4 regions of the Pseudomonas edsoni genome follow, and region 1 is predicted to be linked to each of the others. Evidence: predicted binding sites of a transcription regulator. Region 1 holds the regulator's gene; each other region holds the start of a gene.

Region 1 (4,290 bases):
CGCCGCGGCAGCCCGTGCAGGCGCCGGGGCGGCTGCGGGGGCCGGAGCGGGTTTGGCGGCGGCCGGTGCGGCGGCTTTGGCTGGGGCAGGTTTCGCGGCTACCGGGGTGGCAGTCGCCGCGGCGGCCGGGGCCACTTCGGTGAACTTGCCTTTGCCGTGCAATTCATCCAGCAAGGCTTCGAATTCGTGATCGGAGATCAGCCCGTCGCCAGCCGGTGCTGCCGTGGCAGCAGGTGCGGCGGCGGTGGCCGCGACTTCCGGCAAGGCTTCGGCCGCAAAGGTGCCCTTGCCATGCAACTGGTCGAGCAACGCTTCGAATTCGTCGTCGGTAATGTCGGTGTTGGCAGACGCCGCTGGTGCCTGCGGCGCAGCGGCAGGTGCCACGGCGTCGGCGGCAAACTGGCCCTTGCCATGCAACTGGTCAAGCAGGGACTCGAACTCGGCGTCGGTAATGTCTTCGCTGGTCGGCGCCGCAGGCGCAATGGGCGCTTGCGGTGCTTCAGCTTCGGCCTTCACCGCACTGAGGGAGTTGAGCAACTGCTCGAACTCGCTGTCGGTCACATCCGGCTCAGCCTCGACAGCCGGCTCAGGCGCCGCTGCCACAGGTGCCGCCGACGTGGCCGGTTCTGCCAGGCGTGCCAGGGCCGCCAGCAGTTCCGGCGTGGCCGCAGTGATCGGTGCACGTTCGCGCACTTCGCTGAACATGCCGTTGACCGCATCCAGTGCTTCGAGAATCACGTCCATCAGTTCCGAGTCGACGTGCCGCTCACCCTTGCGCAGGATGTCGAACACGTTCTCGGCGATGTGACAGCACTCCACCAGCTCATGGAGCTGGAGGAAGCCGGCGCCCCCTTTTACAGTGTGAAAACCGCGAAAAATTGCATTGAGCAGGTTCGCATCATCCGGTCGGCTTTCCAGCTCGACCAGTTGCTCGGACAGTTGCTCTAAAATTTCGCCGGCCTCTACAAGGAAATCCTGAAGGATTTCTTCATCGGCGCCGAAGCTCATGTGGGTGCTCCTTAGAAGCCTAAACTGGATAACAGGTCATCTACGTCATCCTGACCTGACATAACGTCTTCACGTTTATCGGCATGAATCTGCGGACCTTCACCCTTGGCGAGATGTTTTTGTGGATCTTTTTCCGAGAGGATCGCTTCGCGGTCATGTTCGATGCCGGCAAAACGGTCTACCTGGCCGGCCATGAGCACCAGTTTGAGCAGGTTGCTTTCCACTTCGGTGACCAATTGGGTCACGCGCTTGATCACCTGACCGGTGAGGTCCTGGTAATCCTGGGCCAGCAGAATGTCATTGAGGTTGCTGGAAACCGTGCGGTTTTCCTGCTCGCTGCGTGACAGAAAAGCGTCAACCCGACGCGCCAACTCACGAAACTCTTCAGCCCCCACTTCACGACGCATGAAGCGGCCCCAGTCAACGCTGAGCGCCTGAGCTTCGGTGGCCATGCCATTGACCAGCGGCGTGGCGTTTTCCACCAGGTCCATGGTGCGGTTGGCCGCCGCCTCAGTCAGCCTGACCACATAGGACAGGCGTTCGGTGGCATCGGTGATTTGCGAAATTTCTTCGGCCTGGGGCATGTGCGGGTCAATCTGAAAATTGACGATCGCACTGTGCAGCTCGCGTGTGAGCTTGCCCACTTCCTGGTACAGGCCGCGGTCACGGGTCTGGTTAAGCTCATGGATTAACTGCACCGCGTCGCCGAACTGGCCTTTTTCAAGGCTTTCGACCAACTGGTGAGCATGCTTTTTCAGGGTCGACTCAAAGTCGCCCTGTGACGTTTCTTTATGCTCCATAGCTCCCCCGTGGCAGCATCAATGACCGATGCGTTCGAAGATTTTTTCGATCTTCTCTTTCAAGGCCAGTGCAGTGAATGGCTTGACCACGTAGCCGTTTACCCCGGCTTGGGCGGCTTCGATGATCTGCTCACGCTTGGCTTCGGCGGTCACCATCAACACAGGCAGGCTGCGCAGTTTTTCATCGGCGCGCACGTGACGCAGCAAGTCGATACCGGTCATGCCCGGCATGTTCCAGTCGGTTACCAGAAAGTCGATGCTCCCGCTGTTGAGGATCGGAATCGCCGTAATGCCGTCATCCGCCTCGACCGTGTTGGTGAACCCAAGGTCACGCAACAGGTTTTTTATGATCCGCCGCATCGTTGAGAAGTCATCAACGATGAGGATTTTCATGTTCTTGTCCAATTCGACCTCCAAGCAGTCTTAAACGCGCCCAGCACCTGGACGCGCCATTTCAATCAACAGGCGCTACACAAAAAGGACTGCCCAGGGCACCACGGTACGAACCCGCGAAGGCATGAAGCCTTCGCGGTAGCGTCTGCAGTGTCCCCACACTGCCTGTCAGCGCGCGCGCCACTCTCCCAATCGCCCCCGCAAGCGGGCTGCGCACTGGCTGTGCAACTGGCTGACACGCGATTCGCTGACCCCCAGGACCTCACCGATTTCCTTGAGGTTCAGCTCTTCGTCGTAGTACAGCGCCAACACCAGTCGCTCACGCTCCGGCAAATTGGCAATCGCTTCCGCCAGCGCACCCTGGAAACGTTCGTCCTCCAGGTCGCGTGACGGTTCGAGATGAGCACTCGCGCCGTCCTCGTGCAGCCCTTCGTGTTCGCCGTCCTGCAACAGGTCGTCGAAACTGAACAGGCGGCTGCCCAAGGTATCGTTCAAAATCCCGTAGTAATCGTCGAGACTCAATTGGAGTTCGGCCGCAACTTCATGATCTTTAGCGTCACGACCGGTTTTTGCTTCAATTGCGCGAATTGCGTCACTGACCATGCGCGTATTGCGGTGTACCGAACGCGGCGCCCAATCCCCTTTACGCACTTCATCGAGCATCGCGCCACGGATACGGATACCCGCATACGTCTCGAAACTCGCGCCTTTGCTCGCGTCGTATTTGGTCGACACTTCGAGCAGACCGATCATGCCGGCCTGGATCAGGTCTTCGACCTGCACGCTGGCCGGCAGGCGTGCCAGCAAGTGATAGGCAATGCGCTTGACCAGGGGCGCATAGCGCTCGATCAATTCGCCCTGGCTGTCACGTGCCGACTTTTTGTAAAGGTTGTAGCCGCTGGATGTCATAGCACCGGTCCTGCGCTCGTCTGATGCACCAATCGCTCGACGAAAAACTCCAGATGCCCCCGAGGGTTGGCGGGCAACGGCCAAGTATCGACCTTCTGGGCAATAGCCTTGAACGCCAGTGCGCACTTCGAACGAGGGAACGCTTCGTAGACCGCACGCTGCTTTTGCACAGCCTTGCGTACACACTCGTCATAGGGAACTGCGCCTACATATTGTAAGGCGACATCCAGGAAGCGATCCGTGACCTTGGTCAACTTGGCGAACAGGTTGCGCCCTTCCTGCGGGCTTTGGGCCATGTTGGCCAGCACGCGGAAGCGGTTCATGCCGTAGTCACGGTTAAGCAGTTTGATCAGCGCATAGGCGTCGGTGATCGAGGTGGGTTCGTCGCAGACCACCAGCAGCACTTCCTGGGCGGCGCGCACGAAGCTGACCACGGACTCGCCGATGCCGGCGGCGGTGTCGATCACCAGCACGTCGAGGTTATCGCCGATATCGCTGAACGCCTGGATCAGGCCGGCGTGCTGCGCCGGGCTCAGGTGCACCATGCTCTGGGTGCCCGAGGCGGCCGGCACGATGCGAATGCCACCGGGGCCTTGCAGCAGCACATCGCGCAGCTCGCAGCGGCCCTCGATCACATCGGCAAGGGTGTGTTTGGGTGTCAGCCCCAGCAGAACGTCGACGTTCGCCAGGCCCAGGTCAGCATCCAGCAGCATGACGCGACGGCCAAGCTCTGCCAGGGCCAGGGACAAATTCACTGACACGTTAGTTTTCCCGACGCCACCTTTGCCGCCGGTCACCGCGATCACCTGTACGGGATGCATGCTGCCCATTTTATTTCTTTACCTTGTCTTGCTTAGACGCAGGCTACATGGCTTGGCCGCGTGAATCGCTTGCAGACCATCGATGTAGATACATTTCATGGTGTTCATCCTGGCCTTAACCGACCCGTTTGGCGGGGTTGTGGTAAAGGTCGGCGAACATATCGGCCATCGCTTCCTCGCTAGGCTCTTCTTGCATTTGCACGCTGACAGCACGGCTGACCAACTGATGACGGCGCGGCAGATGGAGATCATCCGGGATCCGCGGCCCGTCGGTCAGGTAGGCGACCGGTAATTCATGACTGATGGCCAGGCTCAGCACTTCACCCAGGCTCGCGGTTTCATCGAGCTTGGTGAGGATG
Region 2 (4,290 bases), 1.6 Mb from region 1:
CATCACCGGCGTGGCTTTGCCGATAGCGCTGGTAAAGCCGCGCAAGGCCATGAAGCTCAGGTAGCCGGGCAGAGCGAACGGCAGGATGGTCAGAAATTGCCCCGCCGCGTGCACGTTGGTTTCGGTCTGGCCAAACATCAGCAATACGGGCTTGAGGTTCCACAGCAGCAAGCCGGCCACCAATGCCATCAGCCAGGCGAGCCACAGCCCGGCCTGGGTCAGGCGGGTGGCGCCTTCGATGTCGCCCGCGCCTTGGCGAATGGCCACAAGCGTGCCGACTGCAGCAATCACGCCGATGCAGAAAATCGCCACGAACGAATAGCTCGCTGCGCCCAGGCCGCCACCGGCGAGGGCTTCGGGGCTCAGGCGGGCCATCATCAGGGTGTCGGTCAGCACCATCAACATGTGCGCCAACTGTGAGGCAATCAACGGCCCCGACAGCCGCAGAATGGCCCAGAGTTCAGTACGCACCGGATGCTGCATGATCATCACGCTCAAAAAGTCAGAGGGTTAGGGAAGGGTGGATTCTCGGCGCTCCTGAGGCATTACACAAAAGGATAAAAGCGATCGTTCGCATGATTAAAACTCATGGTAGGGTTTGGTCTTGCTCTGTCGGAAGTTTCCCTATGCCACGTCGTCTCCCTCCGTTGTACGCCTTGCGCGCATTTGAGGCCGCTTCACGGCACAACTCCTTTACCCGCGCGGCAGAGGAGCTGTCGATCACGCAAAGTGCCGTCAGCCGGCATATCCGCACACTCGAAGAGCATTTTGCCTGCCGCCTGTTCCAGCGCAGCGGCCGCAACCTGCAGCTCACCGAAGCGGCGCGCTTGCTGCTGCCCGGCGTGCGCGAGGGTTTTGCTGCGCTGGAGCGGGCCTGCCACACCCTGAATGCCGAAGACGACATCCTGCGCATGAAAGCGCCGTCGACCCTGACCATGCGCTGGTTGCTGGCGCGGCTCAGCCGCTTCCGGGCGTTGCAGCCGGGCAACGAGGTGCAACTGACCAGTGCGTGGATGAGCGTGGACGAAGTGGACTTCAACCAGGAGCCGTTCGACTGCGCGGTGTTGCTGAGTTATGGGCATTTTCCGGCGGACTGGGAAGCCAGTTACCTGTTCCCCGAACTGCTGATCCCCGTGGGCGCCCCCAACCTGCTGGCAGACGGGCCGTGGGACGTAACGCGTCTAGCGTGCGCTGAGCTGCTGCACCCCACGCCCGACCGCCGCGACTGGCGCAATTGGCTGCAGCGCATGGGGCTTGCATCTCAGGTCTCGCTCAAGGGCGGGCAGGTGTTCGACACGCTTGAGCTGGGCATGATCGCCGCAGCACGGGGTTACGGGGTGTCGATGGGCGATTTGCTGATGGTCGCCGAAGACGTGGCCCAGGGAAGATTGAGCCTGCCGTGGCCGACCGCCGTGGCCAGTGGCGAAAATTACTACCTGGTGTGGCCGAAAACCCGCCCTGGTGGCGAGCGTTTAAGGCGCCTGGCGGAATTCCTTCAAGGTGAGGTCAAGGCCATGGAGTTGCCCCAAGTCGAGCGCCTTGACTGAAGCGTTACCGGCCTTTTGTGCAATCGTTTGCGCGATACCCCTGTGAATCGCTCAAGTATTCCCCGCGCCCGCCGAATAAGGTGTGTTGGAACTACCGTGCACCAACGTTTCCCACTAGATAATTTGCCGAGTAGCGCTATGAGATCAGGATGATCCTGGCCTCGGCCAGGAGCTGTCATGTCTCAACCTCGCGCTCGGATTGCCTCCCAGTTAGGCCTCGCATTAGCCGTGATACTGGCTGTCGTCATCAGCGGCAGTACGGTTTTCGCCTTGCGGTCGCTCGACTCCGCCAACCTCGACACCCGCGAGGAACACCTGGCCAGCGAAGCGCGTTTGCTCGCCGACCAACTCAATACCTTCCACAGCACCTTGCGCGAAAGTACCCAGCGTTTGAGCGGGCTGTTTGAAAAGCGCTTCGGTGCGGGGTTGAGTGTGCGCGGCGAGCAGCAGGTCGCAGTGGCGGGTGTGCAAACCCCGAGCCTGTTCCTGGGCAACGACCTGTTGAACAACGATTTCGATGAGGTCGATGAATTCAAGGACACCTCCGGCGGCGTGGCCACCGTGTTTGTGCGCAGCGGCGAAGACTTTGTCCGCATCAGCACCTCCCTGACCAAACAAGACGGCAGCCGCGCCATCGGTACGGCGCTGGACCACCAGCATCCGGCGTATCAACGCCTGCTTGCCGGGCAAAGTTACGTCGGCCGCGCCGTGCTGTTCGACCGCTCCTACATGACCCAATACACACCGGTGCGCGATGCCGGCGGCAAAGTGATTGCGGTGCTGTTTGTCGGTTTCGACTACACCGATGCCCAGAACGCCCAGTTTGAAAACCTCAAGCGCTTCCGTATCGGCCAGACGGGTTCCCTTGCGCTGCTGGACGAACAGAAGCACTGGCTGGTGCCACCGGCCGGCGTGCAGGCACTGGACCAGGCGGTACCGGTGATGCTCGACCTGGCCAAAAAGCCGGGCGAGGGGCGCTTCTGGAGCGACAAAAACGAAGATTTCTACAGCGTCTCGGTGCCGTTTGAAGGCGGCCCGTGGTCGGTGGTGGCGAGCATGCCGAAATCCGAAATTCGCGAGGTGACCTGGGCCGTTGGTATTCGCCTGGTGATTGGCAGCGTGTTGGCAATGTTGTTCGCGGTGGGCGCGGCGGTCTGGCTGTTGCGCAGTAAGTTGCAACCCTTGAGTGACCTCGTGCGTCAAGCCGAAGCCCTCGGCGCGGGTGACTTGAGTGCGCGCCTCAATGTGTCCAGTAACGACGAAATCGGCCAATTGGCGCGCAGCTTCAACCAGATGGGTGAAGCGCTGTCGACCATGGTCTCGCATATCCGCAAGGCCGCCGAAGAGGTCAACAGCCGTGCCCAGGCATTGTCCGGTTTGTCGGGTGGCGCCTATGAAGGCATGGAGCAGCAGTCCGGCGAAATCACCAGCATGGCCGGCGCGGTAGAAGAGTTCAGTGCTACCTCGCTGAACATCGCCGACAACATGGGCAACACCGAGCGGTTGGCCCAGGAAAACGCCCAGCAAACGCGCATCGGCCGCACCTCGATGCAGGAGGCATCGTCGTCGCTGGAACATATCGCCACCGCGCTGAACAGTACGGCCACGGTGATCAATACCTTGGGCCAGCGCTCCCAGGAAATCGGCGGGATCGTGGGCGTGATCACCTCGATTGCCGAACAGACCAACCTGCTGGCGCTCAACGCGGCCATCGAAGCCGCCCGCGCCGGTGAGCAAGGCCGTGGTTTTGCCGTGGTCGCCGACGAGGTGCGCAACCTGGCCTCGCGCACCCGCCAGGCTACTGATGAAATCTCCGGGATGATCCAGAGCATTCAGCAGGAAACCGGTAATGCCATCAGCACCATGGAACACGGCAATGCGTTGATGCAGGAAGGCCTGTCGCGCAACGCCGACGTGGCTTCAGCCCTGGCGCGTATCGACGAGCAAAGCCGCTCGGCCGGTCAGCAATTTGCGGCAATTACCACGGCAACCCAAGAGCAGAGCAGCACCGCGACCTTGCTCAGCAGCAACCTGCAAAGCATTGCGCTGGCCAACAGCGAGCAGCGTGAAGTGGTATCGAACCTGGCCGTTACCGCCAAGGAGCTGGAAACCCTGGCGGCGGGTTTGCGGCATGAGGTTGATCGGTTTCGTTGAGGCTTAGCGCTCGCCCAGGCCCGGGTCCACGCGTTTGCCGATGTCTTTGAGGCGCGCCAGTTGATCGACCATACCGGGCGCCTCGTCCAGGCTGCTGACGAAGGTCCACAGGTAGGTCATCACTGCGTACACGTGGCCGGCCTTTACCGCCGGCGACAACGCCAACTGGCTGATGGCGACCACAAACAGCAGGGCTGCCAGCGTGCCGATAAACAGGAACGCGGCGGCCTCGCGGTCTGACAGCCAGATGCGCAGGCGCGACAGCACTTGATAGTGGCGCTGCAAGGTGTGCGCACCGACCTTTTCCACCAGGCCGATTTCCTTCTCCAGGCGGTCATTCAGGCGCTCATGCAACTGCTGATTGCGCCGCGCAAAACGTGGCAGCAAGGTGGTGCACAACAGCAATGCACTCAGGCACGCCAGGCCGATCCACGGCTCGATCACCAGCAACATCACCGCCGCGCCGACGATCGAAACCAGCGCGGTGGAGATGATCGGCACGTGTTTTTCGAAGAAGTCCACAAAGTCCCGCGCCAATACCACCCGCGCCGCCGCGCGCGAGGTGCTGTGGTTTTGCAGGCGCTGGTTG
Region 3 (4,290 bases), 3.2 Mb from region 1:
AAACCGCCTGCATTAGTTCCTTTGAACATATTCATTTACACCCCTGCTTCCTACAGAACTTTCCATGCCTTACATACCTTTCTTACTTGTGTAGTGAATTTTCTGTAGGACATAGTTCCTAGTCAGGTGTTAAAAATTCATTCAACAACGCAAAACATGAATTCGAACTGAAAAATAAACCCATCAACTTTCCTGACCGACAAAAACTTAAACATCCCCCTGAGTTTTTAAACATTGTGTTCGGTTCAACCCCCGCGACTTAATCGGCAGGCAAAAAAAATGGCCCCTTAACAGGGGCCATTTCTAACAACGCAGATCACTCAGAACAGCTTGCGACCCTTGTTGGCAGCAATGCGCATGCGCAGTGCGTTCAACTTGATGAAGCCTGCAGCATCCGCCTGGTTGTAGGCGCCGCCGTCTTCTTCGAAGGTAGCAATGTTGGCGTCGAACAGCGACTCATCGGACTTGCGGCCGGTGACGATCACGTTGCCCTTGTACAGCTTCAGGCGGACAACGCCGTTCACGTGGGCCTGGGAGGCGTCGATCATCTGTTGCAGCATCAGACGCTCAGGGCTCCACCAGTAGCCGGTATAGATCAGGCTGGCGTACTTGGGCATCAGCTCGTCTTTGAGGTGAGCCACTTCACGGTCCAGGGTGATGGACTCGATGGCGCGGTGAGCGCGCAGCATGATGGTGCCGCCTGGGGTTTCGTAGCAACCACGGGACTTCATGCCCACGTAACGGTTCTCGACGATGTCGAGACGGCCGATACCGTGTTCGCCACCGATACGGTTCAGGGTCGCCAGCACGGTGGCCGGGGTCATTTCGACGCCGTCCAGCGCGACGATGTCGCCGTTGCGGTAGGTCAGTTCCAGGTACTGTGGCTTGTCAGGAGCGTTCTCCGGGGAGACGGTCCATTTCCACATGTCTTCTTCGTGCTCGGTCCAGGTGTCTTCCAGCACGCCGCCTTCATAGGAGATGTGCAGCAGGTTGGCGTCCATCGAGTACGGGGACTTCTTCTTGCCGTGACGCTCGATCGGGATCGCGTGCTTTTCTGCGTAATCCATCAGCTTTTCACGGGACAAAAGGTCCCACTCACGCCACGGAGCAATCACTTTCACGCCTGGTTTGAGCGCGTAGGCGCCCAGTTCGAAGCGCACCTGATCGTTGCCCTTGCCGGTCGCGCCATGGGAAATGGCGTCGGCGCCGGTTTCGTTGGCAATTTCGATCAGGCGTTTGGCGATCAGCGGACGTGCGATGGAAGTACCCAGCAGGTACTCGCCTTCGTAGACGGTGTTGGCGCGAAACATCGGGAAGACGAAATCGCGGACGAATTCTTCGCGCAGGTCGTCAATGTAGATCTCTTTCACGCCCATGGCTTGCGCCTTGGCACGTGCAGGTTCGACCTCTTCGCCCTGACCCAGGTCAGCGGTGAAGGTCACCACTTCACAGTTATAAGTATCCTGCAGCCACTTGAGGATCACCGAAGTGTCCAGGCCGCCGGAATACGCGAGAACGACCTTGTTTACGTCGGCCATGCCATCACTCCACGGGGTTGTACGGAAAGGCGTCGATTCTACCGACCAAAACCGTGAATTTACAGAGGCGCGACAGCAAATGAAGATAAAGCGACAGATTATGTCGAGCGGGCGACCGAGGGTCGCACCTTAAGACGTGTGTGCCGGGTTGCTCGGTGCAGTGGCCTGCGGCGCCGGTTTCTCGGGGGCTGCCACGCGTTCCAGCTGGATATTCACGCGGCGATTGCGCGCCCGGTTGGCGGCATTGGTGTTGGGCGCCAGTGGGTAGCTCTCGCCGTAAAACCGCATGGAAATCTGCGATTCCGGGATGCCATTGGCCTTTAAGTAGTCCGTGACCGCCAACGCCCGGCGGCGCGAGACATCACGGTTGGTCAGGCGATTTCCGCTGTTGTCCGAATGGCCGTTCAACTCGACATGGTTGACGGTAGGATCGGCTTTCATGAACGCCACAATCACGTCCAGCTTCTTCTTCGCGGCCGCGTCCAGTTCAATGCCGCCACCGGGAAAGCCGACTTCGGTCTGTTTGACCTGGTCGTAATTCATCGGCAACAGCTTGGTGGTGCACAATTGGTAGTCGTTGTAGGCCTTGTTGAACTTGACCGGCAACAGACGGATTTCCGAGTAGCCGCCTTCGCGCCCGTAATGCCGCACGGTCGGGCTACGTCCTTCCAGCAAACCGGTGAACAGCCGCCCGGCCTGAGCTTGGGAGCTGTTGAACAACACCTCGCCACTGCCTGCACGCACGGCGCCAAGGTTGATGTCCCCGCGGCCCGGCTGCCAGGGCGCAGCGGCGGCCAACAAGGTCGCCGAGCCCGCACCCAGCGCGCCGTTGTAGGCTTTCAGACGAAACGTCGCCTGCTCGCCGGCCCGGCGCACGAACTCACCCGAGCCGAAATCGGTGATCGGTTGGGTCAAGCGGCATTCGAACTGGTCGCCTTCCACCTTCCACTCAATATTCTCCAGACGTGTCTGGAACGTGAGGGCCATCGCAGGCAGGCTGGCGAACACACTGAGCAGGGCTAGATAATGCTGGCGCACGGGAGGCTCCACTGGTTTCTACAACACTTCAAAGCGTCATACGTCGTTAAGGCATACCCAGGGATATCGGTAGCGTCCTGCAAAACTTGATAGCGAGTGCCTGCAAGAGTCTTTTCCGGTAGCATTCCCACCAGATTGACCCGCCTGGAATCCCCAATGTCCGACCGCCTGACCCTGCTGCGTCCCGACGACTGGCATATTCATCTTCGCGATGGTGCTGCGTTACCCCAAACTGTGGCCGATGTAGCGCGCACATTTGGCCGCGCCATCATCATGCCTAACCTGGTACCTCCGGTGCGTAATGCCGCTGAAGCCGACGCCTATCGCCAGCGCATCCTCGCTGCACGGCCGGCCGGCAGCCGCTTCGAACCGCTGATGGTGCTTTACCTCACTGACCGCACCCAGCCTGACGAAATTCGCCAGGCCAAGGCCACCGGCTTCGTGCACGCCGCCAAGCTGTATCCGGCGGGCGCGACCACCAACTCCGATTCCGGCGTGACCAGTATCGACAAGATCCTGCCGGCCATCGAAGCCATGGCTGAAGTCGGTATGCCGCTGCTGATTCACGGTGAAGTCACGCGTGGCGATGTCGACGTGTTCGATCGCGAGAAGGTCTTCATCGACGAGCATATGCGCCGCGTGGTCGAGCTGTTCCCGACGCTTAAGGTAGTGTTCGAACACATCACCACGGCCGACGCCGTGCAGTTTGTGACCGAGGCTTCGGCCAATGTCGGTGCGACCATCACCGCGCATCACCTGCTCTACAACCGGAACCACATGTTGGTGGGCGGGATTCGGCCGCACTTCTATTGCCTGCCGATCCTCAAGCGCAACACTCACCAAGTGGCCTTGCTGGACGCCGCCACCAGCGGCAGCCCGAAGTTCTTCCTCGGCACCGACTCCGCGCCTCACGCTCAACACGCCAAAGAAGCCGCGTGTGGCTGTGCCGGCTGCTACACCGCTTATGCGGCGATCGAGCTGTACGCCGAAGCGTTTGAACAGCGTAATGCCCTGGACAAGCTCGAAGGCTTCGCCAGCCTCAACGGCCCGCGTTTCTACGGCCTGCCGGCGAATACCGACCGCATTACCCTGGTTCGTGAAGACTGGACCGCCCCTGCCAGCCTGCCGTTTGGCGAGCTGACTGTTATCCCGCTGCGCGCCGGTGAAACACTGCGCTGGCGCCTGCTGGAGGAAAGCAAGTGAGTGAAGACCATTACGATGACGAACACGAGCACAGTGGCGGCGGTTCCCGTCACCCGATGGCCGAGCGGTTTCGCGGCTATCTGCCGGTGGTCATCGATGTAGAAACCGGTGGCTTCAACTGCGCCACCGACGCCTTGCTGGAAATTGCCGCGACCACCATCGGCATGGACGAGCAGGGTTTTGTGTTTCCCGAGCACACCCACTTCTTTCGTGTCGAGCCGTTCGAGGGCGCGAACATTGAAGCAGCCGCTTTGGAATTCACCGGCATCAAGCTCGACCACCCGCTGCGCATGGCGGTGAGTGAAGAAGCGGCGCTGACCGATATCTTCCGTGGCGTGCGCAAGGCATTGAAGGCCAATGGTTGCAAACGCGCGATCCTGGTCGGCCACAACAGCAGCTTCGACCTGGGCTTCCTGAATGCCGCCGTGACGCGGTTGGACATGAAGCGCAACCCGTTTCACCCGTTCTCCAGCTTCGACACTGCTACCCTCGCGGGCCTGGCGTATGGCCA
Region 4 (4,290 bases), 1.2 Mb from region 1:
CGGCCACGCCGTATTGCGGCTGGCGACAGCGCCTGTTTTTAAAAAGCTGCTTGGCAAGTTTCTTTCCCCCAAGGCTGACGCCATTGACCTGCCGGACTATGCCCTGAAACGTCAATTCAAATGAATGACCTTCTTTGAGGTGTATAGGCGTATGGTGGTTTATACCCTCAGTTCAGGCATTCAACATGGACGGCAATTTAGGCGGGCGCTTAAAGGAAGAGCGCAAACGGCTTTTACTCTCCCAGCACGATTTTGGTGTGATCGGGGGCGTGGCCGAAAACGCACAAGGCCACTATGAAAGGGGCGAGAGATTACCCAAATCGGATTATCTGATGGCTATCCGTCGCAAAGGGGTCGATGTGCTTTACGTGCTGAGCGGTGAGCGTTCGCACATGAGCGCGGATGACCTTACTGTGGAAGAAACCGAAGTCGTCAATCAGTACCGCACGCTGCACGAGGCGGATCAGGGCGCGATTGCTCAGATCACCTCCTCATTGTCCCGAGACGCATGACTTCATTGATGAAACCTGCGCCCCAAGGCATCCAGGCGCACGGCAATCGGCGGTAACCGTTCACTGCTGCGCGCCAGCGTTTCCACATCATCCGCGGTGCTTTGCGCAATGCTTTGCACCGCCTGCAAGCGCCCGACAATCTCCAGGTTGGCCGTGGACTGCTCGCGCGTGGTGCTCACAATTCGCCCATTCAGTGCGTCGATGCGCGCGATATCGGCGCCTACCGCTTGCAGCATCTGTACCGCCAACTGGCTGTCTTGTACGCAACGCTCTACGCCTTGCTGGCTGTCATGCATCGCCTCGACGGCCTGACGGCTGCCGTGTTGCAAGCCTTCGATGATCTGTTTGATTTCCTGCGTAGACACCGCCGTGCGCTGGGCCAGGCTGCGCACTTCATCGGCGACCACGGCAAACCCTCGGCCTTGCTCGCCGGCGCGCGCGGCTTCGATGGCGGCGTTGAGGGCGAGCAGGTTGGTCTGGTTGGCGATGCTGCTGATCACTTCGAGCACCGAGCCGATCTGCTCTGCCTGCACGGCGAGGTCTTGCACGGTTGAGTGGGTGCCGTGAATGCGTAGAGCCAGTTGGCTGATTTCATGCTGCGCGCGGCCGACGCTTTCCTGGCCGCGTACGATTTGTTGGCTGGCTTGGCCTGCGTGCTCGACAGCCTGTTCAACGTGCACGGTGATGTGGCCCATGGCGTCTTCCATGCGCTGCATCGAGCCGGTCATCTGGGTGATTTCTGCCAACTGATGGCGTGCGCCTTTTTCCAGGGTGCCGCTGGCACTGGCCAGTTCCTGGCCGAGTTGGCCAAGGCCTTGGGAGTCGCGAGCCACACCGTCGATCAGGTGGGTGATTTGCTGCAGGAAGTGGTCAAAGCGCTTGGCCAGGGAGACGTGCACCTTGCCTTCACCTTGGGCGGTTTCGACGGTGAGCTGGGTGGTCACGGCGAGCATTTTCTCGAGCATTTCCTGGCTTTCGACCGCCTCACGCTGGCTGTGAATGGCCAGGTAGAGCAGGGCGACGGTCTCCATCACCACATAGAAAGCGTGGACGAACACCATGCTCCAGCCGCCGTGGTGTTCCATCACAAACACCGGCAAGCCTTGATGTTGCAAGGCATGAAAGACCACGTGATGCACGGCGATCGTTGCCGCCGCGACCAGGATTGGCAGCCAGTCGCGGTAGAACGTCAGCACCGCCAGCAACGCGAAAATGCCGAAGTGTGATTCGATCACGCCTTGCGCCTGGTTGATGTGCAGGGCAGCCATTACCATCAGGCCGGCGCCCAGCAGGCAGCGCATCAAGCGTGTCCCGCCGAGGGCGCGATAGAGCACCGTCAGCACCACACTGGTGCCTGCGCCCACGGTCAGTGCCTGCAGCCAAGTGTCGTGCCAGAACGCCAGCCCGAGAGAGAACAGAAACATCAGCCAGACCAACGCCAGCATGATGCGATCGGCCTTGCGGTAGTGCTCCAGAAAACGCGGACGGGTGGGCATTCACTCTTACTCCATGTGATCGGCGGGTAACAGGCAAGCATGCGGCGTGCCACGACGGGCCGCCGGTGGAGTGAAGCAGGTATGCGTGTGCTGTTTGATTCAGGGATGCCAAAACCTTATCGGCATCCCTGAACGGGACTTTAAGAACGGCTATCCGAACGGCTATCCGAACGGATAGCCAACGCTGCGATAACGATCAGAAGGTGTACTTGGCGGTCAGCATCATGTTGCGCGGGTTGCCGTAAGCATCACCGCCGTAGCTCACCGAGTTGGCGATGGTGGAGTAGTAGCGCCGGTCGAAGATGTTGTTGGCGTTGAGCTGCAGGTCCAGGTGCTGGTTGACCTGGTAGCCGGCCATCAGGTCGGTGACGGCATAGCTGCCCTGTTTAAGCCGATATTTGCTGCCGTCCGCGAGGTCAAGGTCGTTGTACATGCGGCTCTGCCAGGAGACGTTACCGCCCACACGGAATTTTTCCAGCGGGCCCTGCAGGTTGTAGCGTGTGGTCAGTTTGAACAGCTGTTCTGGCGTGTCGGTGTCGAACTGCTTGTTGACCTTCTGCGGGTTGGCCTCATCCTTGATGGTGTGCGTACGGGCGTAGGTGTAGCCACCGCCGACCTGCCAATTCTCGGTTAACGCGCCTTGTAGTTCGACGTCGATGCCCTCGCTGCGAATTTCGCCGGAGGCTTCGTTGCAGGAGGCCTGCGGGCAGTTTGGCACGAACACTTGCACCGCCCGGTTCTCCTGATCGACGCGGAACAGCGCCAGGCTCGCGTTCAGCGCGCCGCCAAGGTATTCGCCCTTGATGCCGACTTCGTAGTTCTTGCCGACAATCGGCTTGACCGGCTTACCGGACGTGTCCTTGTCACTCTGCGGCGTGAAGATGTCGCTGTAGCTGACGTAGACCGAGTGATGGTCGTCCAGCTCATAAATCAAACCTGCGTAGCGGGTGAGGTTGCGGGTGACATGATAGTCGCCGTCGCCGTCACGGTTGTCATAGTCATACCAGTCCAGGCGTCCGCCGAGGATCAGTTTCAACGGGTCGGCGAGGCTCAGGCGCGTGGTGACGTAGACGCCGTCCTGAGTGGTGACTTCGCGCTGGTTGTCGGTGTGGACGAAGTCTGGCTTGCCCGCGGTGAGTGGCCAGTTGGTGTCGTACGGACTGTAGCTGGTCAGGTCATAGATGCGCTTGCTGGCGCCCACCACCAGTTCATGGGTACGCCCGAACGCCTGGAAAGGGCCGCTGGCAAAGGCGTCGATGCCGGCCTGGTTTTCATCGTAGGCCGCCTGGTAGACCGTGCGGGCCGGGGTGTTGTTGACCCAGCGCGACTGGTAGGAGCCTGAAAACAACGCGTTCTGTTCGGCGTAGTTGGCGTTGACTTGAAGGCTCCAGTCGTTGGCCAGGCGCTGACGCAGCTCGGCGAACACCGTGTTGATTTCCTGGTCCTTGTTCTCCCAGCGAGTACCCGGGTTGTAGGAGCGCGGCAGGTCCAGATGATGGCCGTCCTGACCGACCATCGCCGATCCCCAGAAGTAGTTGGTCTTGTCCTTCTGGTTGGAGAAACCCAGGGTCAGGGTGGTGTCTTCGCTCAGATCCGCTTCGGTGACGGCGTAGAACAGGCCGTGATCTTCCTGGACTTTATCGATGAAACTGTTGGCATCACCGTAAGAAGTGACCACCCGGCCGCGCAATGTGCCGCTGTCGTTGAGCGGGCTGGATGCGTCCAGCTCGCCACGGTAATTGTCCCAGCTGCCGGCGGCGCCGGTGAGGGTGACTTTCTGCTCGTCCAACGGCCGCTTGCGGATCAGGTTGATGGCCGCTGAAGGGTTGCCGGCCCCGGTGACCAGGCCTGTTGCGCCGCGCACTACCTCGACGCGGTCGAACATGGCCAGGTTCGGCTGGGCGCCGACTGTGGCCCCGTTGTAGCCGCTGGGAATGCCGTCATACATCAGGTTGTCGATGTCGAAACCGCGCGAGGTGTACGACTGCCGGCCAGGCCCGTTGGAGAAGTTCAGGAACAACCCGGGCGTGGCCTTGACCACGTCGTTGATGCTGGTCATCGCCTGGTCATCCATGCGTTGTCGCGTGATGACGGTAACGGCCTGTGGGGTTTCGCGCATCGTGAGTGGAAGTTTGGTCGCCGTTGCCATCGAGCCGGTGGTGTAGGACGGGCTGCCTTCGGTGGTCGCACCGAGTTGCTGCTCGGTGTTGATCTGCGTCGCGCCCAACTCGACGACGTCTGCTGGCTGCTGCGCGTCGGCGGCGAAGGCCGCTTGTGAGCTG

Evidence for each region. Region 1 encodes FliA, which starts transcription of late flagellar genes. Its sites were predicted from a motif close to CTAAAGTTTNNNNNNNNNNNGCCGNTAA; they were not measured.
Region 2: C4J83_RS29440 (methyl-accepting chemotaxis protein) is a predicted target of FliA. The motif match lies at 1,598-1,625, and genes of this name have one in related genera.
Region 3: C4J83_RS05920 (flagellar protein MotY) is a predicted target of FliA. The motif match lies at 2,640-2,667, and genes of this name have one in related genera.
Region 4: C4J83_RS16370 (methyl-accepting chemotaxis protein) is a predicted target of FliA. The motif match lies at 2,125-2,152, and genes of this name have one in related genera.

What each region holds. Positions count from the first base shown of each region.
Region 1 covers NZ_CP027762.1:4,674,417-4,678,706, forward strand. Annotated here, with positions in the region: gene C4J83_RS21570 (chemotaxis protein CheA) at 1-1,008, opposite strand, end outside; gene C4J83_RS21575 (protein phosphatase CheZ) at 1,020-1,808, opposite strand; gene C4J83_RS21580 (chemotaxis response regulator CheY) at 1,827-2,201, opposite strand; gene fliA (RNA polymerase sigma factor FliA) at 2,370-3,110, opposite strand; gene fleN (flagellar synthesis regulator FleN) at 3,107-3,940, opposite strand; gene flhF (flagellar biosynthesis GTPase FlhF) at 4,047-4,290, opposite strand, start outside.
Region 2 covers NZ_CP027762.1:6,312,783-6,317,072, reverse strand. Annotated here, with positions in the region: gene C4J83_RS29450 (NorM family multidrug efflux MATE transporter) at 1-489, opposite strand, end outside; gene C4J83_RS29445 (LysR substrate-binding domain-containing protein) at 627-1,547, shown strand; gene C4J83_RS29440 (methyl-accepting chemotaxis protein) at 1,725-3,701, shown strand; gene C4J83_RS29435 (ABC transporter six-transmembrane domain-containing protein) at 3,705-4,290, opposite strand, start outside.
Region 3 covers NZ_CP027762.1:1,322,964-1,327,253, reverse strand. Annotated here, with positions in the region: gene C4J83_RS05925 (argininosuccinate synthase) at 321-1,538, opposite strand; gene C4J83_RS05920 (flagellar protein MotY) at 1,668-2,576, opposite strand; gene pyrC (dihydroorotase) at 2,733-3,779, shown strand; gene rnt (ribonuclease T) at 3,776-4,290, shown strand, end outside.
Region 4 covers NZ_CP027762.1:3,511,146-3,515,435, reverse strand. Annotated here, with positions in the region: gene C4J83_RS16380 (FAD-dependent monooxygenase) at 1-124, shown strand, start outside; gene C4J83_RS16375 (helix-turn-helix domain-containing protein) at 186-512, shown strand; gene C4J83_RS16370 (methyl-accepting chemotaxis protein) at 515-2,008, opposite strand; gene C4J83_RS16365 (TonB-dependent siderophore receptor) at 2,205-4,290, opposite strand, start outside.